DNA from 2 places in the Paenibacillus sp. JDR-2 genome. Region 1 is predicted to be linked to the other one. Evidence: a T-box and tRNA genes for the amino acid it is inferred to sense, from the RefSeq annotation. Region 1 holds a T-box; the other holds one or more tRNA genes.
What was found. The T-box of region 1 lies ahead of PJDR2_RS20865 (glutamine--tRNA ligase/YqeY domain fusion protein). A T-box ahead of a tRNA ligase gene usually reads a tRNA of that ligase, here a tRNA-Gln.

Region 2: it has a tRNA-Gln gene. The T-box ahead of PJDR2_RS20865 (glutamine--tRNA ligase/YqeY domain fusion protein) is inferred to sense a tRNA for this amino acid. The anticodon was not compared.

Annotation. Positions count from the first base shown of each region.
Region 1 covers NC_012914.1:4,731,450-4,735,784, forward strand. Annotated here, with positions in the region: gene PJDR2_RS20865 (glutamine--tRNA ligase/YqeY domain fusion protein) at 1-1,606, opposite strand, end outside; T-box leader at 1,668-1,919, opposite strand; gene PJDR2_RS20870 (glycoside hydrolase family 43 protein) at 1,950-2,891, opposite strand; gene PJDR2_RS20875 (pyridoxamine 5'-phosphate oxidase family protein) at 3,088-3,582, shown strand; gene PJDR2_RS20880 (hypothetical protein) at 3,646-4,122, opposite strand.
Region 2 covers NC_012914.1:6,468,697-6,473,031, reverse strand. Annotated here, with positions in the region: rRNA gene PJDR2_RS28355 (23S ribosomal RNA) at 1-605, shown strand, start outside; tRNA gene PJDR2_RS28350 (tRNA-Asn) at 732-807, shown strand; tRNA gene PJDR2_RS28345 (tRNA-Thr) at 811-886, shown strand; tRNA gene PJDR2_RS28340 (tRNA-Glu) at 902-976, shown strand; tRNA gene PJDR2_RS28335 (tRNA-Val) at 1,009-1,084, shown strand; tRNA gene PJDR2_RS28330 (tRNA-Gln) at 1,094-1,168, shown strand; tRNA gene PJDR2_RS28325 (tRNA-Lys) at 1,178-1,250, shown strand; tRNA gene PJDR2_RS28320 (tRNA-Leu) at 1,275-1,357, shown strand; gene nfsA (oxygen-insensitive NADPH nitroreductase) at 1,450-2,184, shown strand; gene PJDR2_RS28310 (ABC transporter ATP-binding protein) at 2,382-3,233, shown strand; tRNA gene PJDR2_RS28305 (tRNA-Gly) at 3,391-3,465, shown strand; tRNA gene PJDR2_RS28300 (tRNA-Arg) at 3,472-3,548, shown strand; tRNA gene PJDR2_RS28295 (tRNA-Pro) at 3,577-3,653, shown strand; tRNA gene PJDR2_RS28290 (tRNA-Gly) at 3,662-3,735, shown strand; gene ppc (phosphoenolpyruvate carboxylase) at 3,922-4,335, shown strand, end outside.

The DNA of each region.
Region 1 (4,335 bases):
GTTTCGTGTCGACGGAGAAATACCCATGGCGCAGGAACTGGAATTTTTGCTCGGGACCGGCATGCTTAACATGTACTTCAATAAGGATCTGTTTCTTAACCAAGGAATCGGGATTTATTTTGGATGTCCAATCCTCTCCATCCTTCGGCAGCTCCTCGTCCAGAAGCAATTGATCGTATAGATTAACATCCGCCCGAATGCCATGCGCTGCCGAGACCCAATGAATCGTCCCTTTCACTTTACGCCCGGTAAAACCTGAGCCGCTCTTCGTAAGCGGATCGTACGTGCATCGCAATTCCATGATTTCACCGGAAACAGGATCCTTAACAACCTCTTCGCATCGGATAAAATAAGCTCCCTTCAGCCTTACTTCCCCGCCCGGACGAAGCCGGTGATAGCCTTTTGGCGGCTCCTCCATAAAGTCTTCCCGCTCGATATAAATGGTTCTGGAGAACGGGACCTCCCGTGTGCCCAGCGCTACGTTTTCACCGTTATTTTCGACCAGCAGCATTTCTTCCGCCTCTTCCGGGTAGTTCGTAATGGTGACCTTTAAAGGCTCCAAAACAGCCATAACGCTTGCCGCTTTCTCCTTAAGGTCTTGCCGGACGAAATGATCCAGGAGCGAAATGTCCACGGTGCTTTGATTGCGGATACTCCCAATTTCTTCAATAAAATCATGGATGCTCTCCGGCGTATAACCCCTGCGTCTTAAGCCGCGAAGAGTAGGCAGTCTGGGATCATCCCATCCGTCCACGAAGCCGCCTTCCACCAGCTGTCTTAAAAACCGCTTGCTCGTGACAACACCGGTTAAGCTCAATCGACCAAATTCCCTTTGCCGCGGTGGCTCAGCAATCTCCAGCTCATTCAGAACCCATTCGTACAACGGCCGATGATCCTTGAATTCAATCGAGCAGAGCGAGTAGGTAATCCCTTCAATCGCGTCTTGAATCGGATGGGCAAAATCATACATGGGATAGATGCACCAGTCGCGTTTTGTCCGATAATGCTCGGCGTAAAGGATACGGTAAAGAACCGGATCACGCAGATTGATATTGGGGGATGCCATATTTATTTTCGCGCGTAATACTTTGGAGCCGGCCGGAAATGCTCCGTTTTTCATCTTTGCGAAAAGTTCCAGATTTTCCTCCGCCGAGCGTCCGCGGTAAGGACTGTTTCTTCCCGGCTCCGTTAAAGTTCCGCGGTACTCCGTTAATTCGTCAGGCGTCAGATCGCATACGAATGCTTTGCCTTTCTTAATGAGGGTAATGGCTGCATCGAAGATTTTCTCCGCATAATCGGAGCCGTAATAGATGTGTTCTTTCGGATTTACGCCAAGCCACTTAATATCCTCGATGATCGCGTTAACGTATTCGATATCTTCTTTTAACGGATTGGTATCGTCGAACCGCAGATGAAAGGTACCGCCGAAATTTTGCGCAATCATAGCGTTCGTAAGAATCGCGTAAGCACTCCCGATATGGAGATAACCATTAGGTTCGGGAGGGAATCTCGTGCGCATTTCCCTGCTGAACGGCTTCCGTTCAAGCTCTTCGCTAATAAGTCTAAACATGTGATGCTCCGCTAAATGTTCCTTGGAATTGTCCATTCCCAATCCCTCCTACAAAGTATTGTGAAACAAAAAAAACTCCACCCCCAAGACGTTAAGTCTTGGGGACGAAGTTCCGCGGTGCCACCCCAGTTTGTTAATATGTCGCCATATTAACCTCTTCAAGTACGGCATTGCATGCAATGGTTATACTCTAGCTCTGTAACGGGAGCTCCCGTCATGCCATCACCCGTAAGGATCCGTCATGCTGCTCAGAGGCTTGTTTCGTGGAATGGTTCTCCGCTCCTTCTCAGCTTCCGGAGCTCTCTGTTTGAGAACGTTATTCCCTTACTCTTCTCGTCATCGCATTTCCATAATTGTTTATTATAATACGAATAATTCCCTAATTTGTAAACGGCAAACCGTTTTTTATTCGGCTATACTCCTCCATCGTAATGGAAAGCACCGTGCCATGCTTAAACCGGTAAGGGAAGCTGAAGCTTTCGTCGGAACGGATAAAGCGCCCGCTCTCAAACTCGTCCGCGATAAAAGGAACGTAGCCCTGGCCTTCGCCTGCGACGCCAAAGTAATCCAGCATCAGGCACCATTTTCCGTTGCTAAGCTTATAAGCGGTAGGCGCTTCATAAGCGCTGCTGCCGAGCTTTGCCATCTCTTCGTTAAAAGCCTCGACGGTCGTATATTCCCCCGTCAACGATTCCCCAGCCTGCAGAATCACTCCGTGAGGGTTACCTTCACTCTTCACGAACCGGTAGAACTTGCCGTTATCCTCGTAAATCGCCGAATCAATAACTCCGCTGTCTTCCTTCTGATACATCAGCCGCGGTTTGGTGAAGCTCTCAAAATCCTTGGTACGGGAGTAATAAATCCCTTTTTGTCCAAAGTTATTGGAAGCATGGGAGGAAGACCAGTGAAGAACGTAATTTTCTTCCTGCTGATCGTAGATCACATCCGGAGCCCATAGACAACCGAAGTTCTCATCTCCTAATTCAATCAGCTTTTGCTCCGACCAGTTCAGAAGATCATCCGACTCCCAGAAGGATAGGCATTTGCTTCCCTCACGGGTAATGTTCTCCCAGCTTCCCTGATACTTGCCTTCAAAATGATTTGCGAGGCTCAGATCAGTGGCAATGATATAAAATTTGCCGTAGCTGGTCCGCACGATGGTATGGTCCCGGACTCCCTTATCTCCTTTTTCGCTCCAAAGAACCGGCTGCCCACCGTTCACCTGCTCCCAGTTAAAGCCGTCCTTGCTAAGCGCAAAATAAACCTGCTCGCCGTCAGGCGTCTTCTTTTCCTTAAAATGCACGAATAGATAAGCTTCCATTAGTATCAAGTGCTCCTCCCGATGCCCATGAGACAATCTTCTGATTTTAACTTGATTATAATCACCCGCTCATTCGGCAAACAATAAAGTATCACAGCTAAAAACTGATCTATCGTGCTTTTCGAGATTGATAACTGATTAGCTGGACCATTCCTTGTGTAATACTATATCGATACATAAAACTTAGGACGGGGTGATGGGAATGCATGCAAATTCAAATAACCAGGAAGCCATCGAGAAGATAAGGGAACTGATTAAGGATATCAAAATCGCGATGCTGACAACGGTGTCGGAGGAAGGCCTTGTATCACGCCCGATGAAGACGCAGGATGTCGATTTTGACGGCAGCTTGTGGTTTCTTACGAAGAAGGATACGGACAAATTTCATGAACTGCTTCAGAACAAGCAAGTGAACGTAGCCTATGCGGACAAATCCTTTGTCTCCATTCGCGGCGTAGCGGAGCTTGTCGACAGCACCGACAAAATAAAGGAATTCTGGAATAAAGCCTACGAGGAAATATTGGAGACGACCTATGACGATCCAAGCCTTGTTCTAATCAAGGTAGATGCCGAAGCCGCCGAGTATTGGGATTCCGGAAATAAGTTCAAGATGGTGAAGTTTCTGTTCAATCGGTTGATGGGTAAAAATACGGAAGGAACAGAGCTCAATCAAACCGTGGAAATGAATTAACACGGCCTCATGCACAAACACGCTTCGGGAAACGAAACGGGCTTGCGGCATGAGGCTTTTTTCTTAGCCCGATATGCGAATATAAATCCAACTCGCGAGCCACAAGCCAAGAGGAAGGAGCACGCTTGCAACCGTTACATTGGGAGTCAACGGCTTTTTCCGGATGAATGAAAAGACCGTATCCGACAAGTAAAAAAGAGCCGCCGCTAATAAGCTGACTTGATAAAGAATAAGCCCAAAAACGCAATGAAACACGGCGGAGACCGTCAATTGAACCCAACGTCTTGGAGCAACAAATCGCGCAGTAATCTCACTGAGCAGTGATGTCATCGATCCGTACACGTAAATGACAGGACCGGCGTACATCATATATACGAATAGAACTCCAAAGGCCTCATGCAATCTCGCTCCTATTGAAAGGTTATTGTGGATGTGAAATAAATCCGGCTCCAAAATGGCGAAAATAATCGTAAATAAGAAAGCGGTTATGCCGGCGCTTATGATTTTTCTCATGAATACTTGGCCCAAAGCTGGATGCATCGTTTTTCCCCTTTTCCTGCCGTATAAAGCAGTATGAAATTACCAGCATCATAACTTAGGAGCAAACCGACTGTAAGTTCTAACTTTTGTAGTACCCGGCTCGCCAAAAATATTATCATAAAAATGAAGAACGCTTGTCGATTTGAACATCCCTCGTTCGTTGTCTTCATAGAGGCTGAAGAAAGCAGTCTAAACCAAGCGATGGAAGGATGT
Region 2 (4,335 bases), 1.7 Mb from region 1:
AAGGTTCCCTCAGAATGGTTGGAAATCATTCGGAGAGTGCAAAGGCATAAGGGAGCTTGACTGCGAGACCAACAAGTCGAGCAGGGACGAAAGTCGGGCTTAGTGATCCGGTGGTACCGAATGGAAGGGCCATCGCTCAACGGATAAAAGCTACCCTGGGGATAACAGGCTTATCTCCCCCAAGAGTCCACATCGACGGGGAGGTTTGGCACCTCGATGTCGGCTCATCGCATCCTGGGGCTGAAGTAGGTCCCAAGGGTTGGGCTGTTCGCCCATTAAAGCGGTACGCGAGCTGGGTTCAGAACGTCGTGAGACAGTTCGGTCCCTATCTGTCGCGGGCGCAGGAAATTTGAGAGGAGCTGTCCTTAGTACGAGAGGACCGGGATGGACGTACCGCTGGTGTACCAGTTGTTCCGCCAGGAGCACCGCTGGGTAGCCAAGTACGGACGGGATAAGCGCTGAAAGCATCTAAGCGTGAAGCCCCCCTCAAGATGAGATTTCCCAACTAGTAAGACCCCTTGAAGACGACGAGGTTGATAGGTTCGGGGTGGAAGCACAGCAATGTGTGGAGCTGACGAATACTAATCGGTCGAGGGCTTATCCTAAAACAACCCCCAAAAAGTGAAGTTAAGCGTTGCAGCTTATTCCGATTACTTTTCGGGGACCCCGCAAGAGTCTTAAGGAATTCTAACTTTCGCATCCAGTTTTCAAGGCACAAGCTTTGAATGTATTCCCTGATAGCTCAGTTGGTAGAGCACTCGACTGTTAATCGAGTTGTCACAGGTTCGAGTCCTGTTCGGGGAGCCATTTGCTCTCATAGCTCAGTAGGTAGAGTGCATCCATGGTAAGGATGAGGTCACCGGTTCGATCCCGGTTGAGAGCTCCAGACGAACTTTTTCAAGGCCCGTTGGTCAAGGGGTTAAGACACCTCCCTTTCACGGAGGTAACAGGGGTTCGAATCCCCTACGGGTCACCATATACAATTACACGGTGGACTTTTGTGCCTGTGGAGGCTTAGCTCAGCTGGGAGAGCATCTGCCTTACAAGCAGAGGGTCGGGGGTTCGATCCCCTCAGCCTCCACCATTACAACATTGGGGATTAGCCAAGCGGTAAGGCAACGGACTTTGACTCCGTCACTCCAAGGTTCGAATCCTTGATCCCCAGCCATTTTAATGCGAGCCATTAGCTCAGTTGGTAGAGCACCTGACTTTTAATCAGGGTGTCGAAGGTTCGAGTCCTTCATGGCTCACTTTTCTTAATAAGTTTCACCCATGCGCGTATGGCGGAATTGGCAGACGCACCAGACTTAGGATCTGGCGGGCGACCGTGGGGGTTCAAGTCCCTCTACGCGCACCATACTTACCATCCAAACCTTCAGGAGATGTCCTGAAGGTTTTTTTGTGCTACATTGTAGCCATATGATTTTAAAGGCAAAGGAGATATCGGTAATGAATGAAATGATAGCATTATTGAAGCAACACCGATCTATTCGCAAATTTACTAAGGATCCGGTCACGGAACAGCAGCTTGACGCCATATTAACTGCAGCGCAGCAAGCATCTACTTCAAGCAATATGCAAGCCTATTCCGTTATTGGGATTACAGACAAGGAGCTGCGCAGCGAACTGGCTAAGCTTGCAGGTAACCAGGCTTATATAGAGGAAAGCCCTGTATTCCTTGTCTGGTGCGCGGATCTGTACCGCTGGGAGCAAGCAGCTAAACGGCATTATGAAGATGTGATGCCAAGCACAACGGAGAACTTTATTATCGGCACGGTGGATGCGGCATTAGCGGCACAGAATGCAGCTGTCGCAGCCGAATCTCTTGGGCTTGGTATTGTATACATCGGAGGGATCCGAAATCAGCCGGAGAAGGTGTCTGGGCTTCTGCAGCTCCCGCAGCATGTGTACCCGGTGTTTGGGATGTGCATTGGCGTGCCGGATCAATCCCCGCTTGACCGGCCGCGTCTCCCGCGCCAGGCGGTCTATTTCGAGAATACTTACAAGCAGGGCGCCATAGACTCTGCTATTGATACTTACGATGAGACGTTAAGTACTTATATGACGGCAAGATCGAACGGGAAGGCCAGTACAACATGGTCACAGGCGATGGCCGGCAAGGCGGGACCGATACGCATTCATATGCGCTCTTATTTAGAAAAGCAAGGATTCAAGCTCGAGTAAGGTTAAGTTCCTTAAACATTAGATCGGTTAATCCAAATGTCATTTGGTCAAGCATCACATTTCTGTCATTGACAACGCACCTGAGAACGATTATCATTATACCTAGTTAATTGATAATTGTTATCACGGATGCGCTGCAGGCGCACATTAAATAACAACGATCTGCCTTATGGCATCGGAAGGAGCGTGCAGGTCAAATGATTCGTCTTGCGACTTCGAATCTGGACATTGCTTATGATGATCGACTCATCGTTCAAAATTTAAATATTGCTATCCCTCAAGGTAAAATTACAGCCCTTGTCGGTTCTAACGGATCGGGTAAATCAACCATCCTGAAGACGATGGCACGGTTAATGCATCCATCTGGAGGCAGCGTTCTCTTGGACGGAAGATCGATTCACAAGCAGTCTACTAAAGAAGTGGCGAAGCAGCTTGCGATTTTGCCGCAGAATCCGACAGCTCCGGACGGCCTCACTGTTGCTGAGCTCGTATCGTATGGCCGCTTTCCTTATCAGAAGGGCTTTGGGTCTTTGACAAAGGAAGACCGCGGTATTATCCAATGGGCCATTGATGCGACAGGCATGGCAGAATTCACCGATCGCCCGGTTGATCAACTGTCTGGCGGTCAGCGCCAGCGCGCATGGATCGCAATGGCGCTTGCGCAAGAGACGGACATTTTATTCCTTGACGAACCAACGACCTTCCTTGATATGGCCCATCAGCTGGAGGTTCTCCATTTGCTGCAGAAGCTTAACGAAATGAACAACCGCACGGTTGTTATGGTTGTCCATGATTTGAACCATGCCTCGCGTTACGCGCATCACATGGTTGCTATCAAGAAGGGCACTGTCGTAGGCGAGGGAACGCCGGCTGAAGTTATGACACCGGATATTTTGCGTGAAGTATTTAATATCGAAGCAGATATCGTTCCTGATCCGCGTACAGGCGTACCGCTTTGCCTGCCTTACGCATTGGCTGGCGAATCGGCTGCTGACAAAGCAATGGCCGATACGAAACCTGAACGGATTTTGACAGCTGCAGGAGCATAATTATAACGAAAAGCCGTGCCGAAAAGCGCGGCTTTTTCTTTTCAAAACTTTTCTTAAAAAAACTTTTAAAAAACAGTTGCATTTTGTTTTTGAAGGTGATATATTATTACTTGTCGCCGCGATGATAACGAAACGCGAACGACAACGAAAGTAGCATGCGGAAGTGGCTCAGCGGTAGAGCATCGCCTTGCCAAGGCGAGGGTCGCGGGTTCGATTCCCGTCTTCCGCTCCATAATGTGCGGCCTTAGCTCAGCTGGATAGAGCGTTTGACTACGAATCAAAAGGTCAGGAGTTCGAATCTCTTAGGCCGCGCCAATCTTTACTAATACTTACTTATATTTGTCGGGATGTAGCTCAGCTTGGTAGAGCACCTGGTTTGGGACCAGGGGGTCGCATGTTCAAATCGTGTCATCCCGACCATTTAATACGCGGGTGTAGTTCAATGGTAGAACTTTAGCCTTCCAAGCTAATAGCGTGGGTTCGATTCCCATCACCCGCTCCAGATTTTCAAACAATCTCCTTCTCCGGAAGGAGTTTTTATATTTTATCCCCTTATATTGGCAGCCCCCGCGGGGGCTGCCTTTCGCGCTTTCTGAAAAGAAAGTGGGCGCTTCGGGCTTCAACCGAGCGCCGTTTTGTAGTATGATGATTAGAAGTTGAAAATGCGTTAAAGTACAGGAGGATCAGTATGTCGGACCAAGTAACATCGACTTTATCGGCACAACATCGGCCGCAGGCTAACAATTTGCTGCGCAGAGACGTCCGTTTCCTAGGCAACATACTTGGGGAAGTGCTCGTCCATCAAGGCGGCCGCGAACTGCTGGATATCGTCGAGCAAATTCGTGAAACAAGTAAAGCGTTACGCGCTGAATTTGTACCTGAGCTTTTTGAACAGTTTAAGACGACAATTGCATCATTAAGTCCCGAAATTCGCCATCAGGTGATCCGTGCATTCGCGATCTATTTCCAATTGGTCAACATTGCAGAGCAGAACCACCGTATTCGCCGTAAACGCGACTACGAGCGTTCCGCAGGGGAAAGTGTACAACGAGGTTCCATTGAGAGCGCGATTTCCGATCTGAAAGAGCGCAACATCGATATT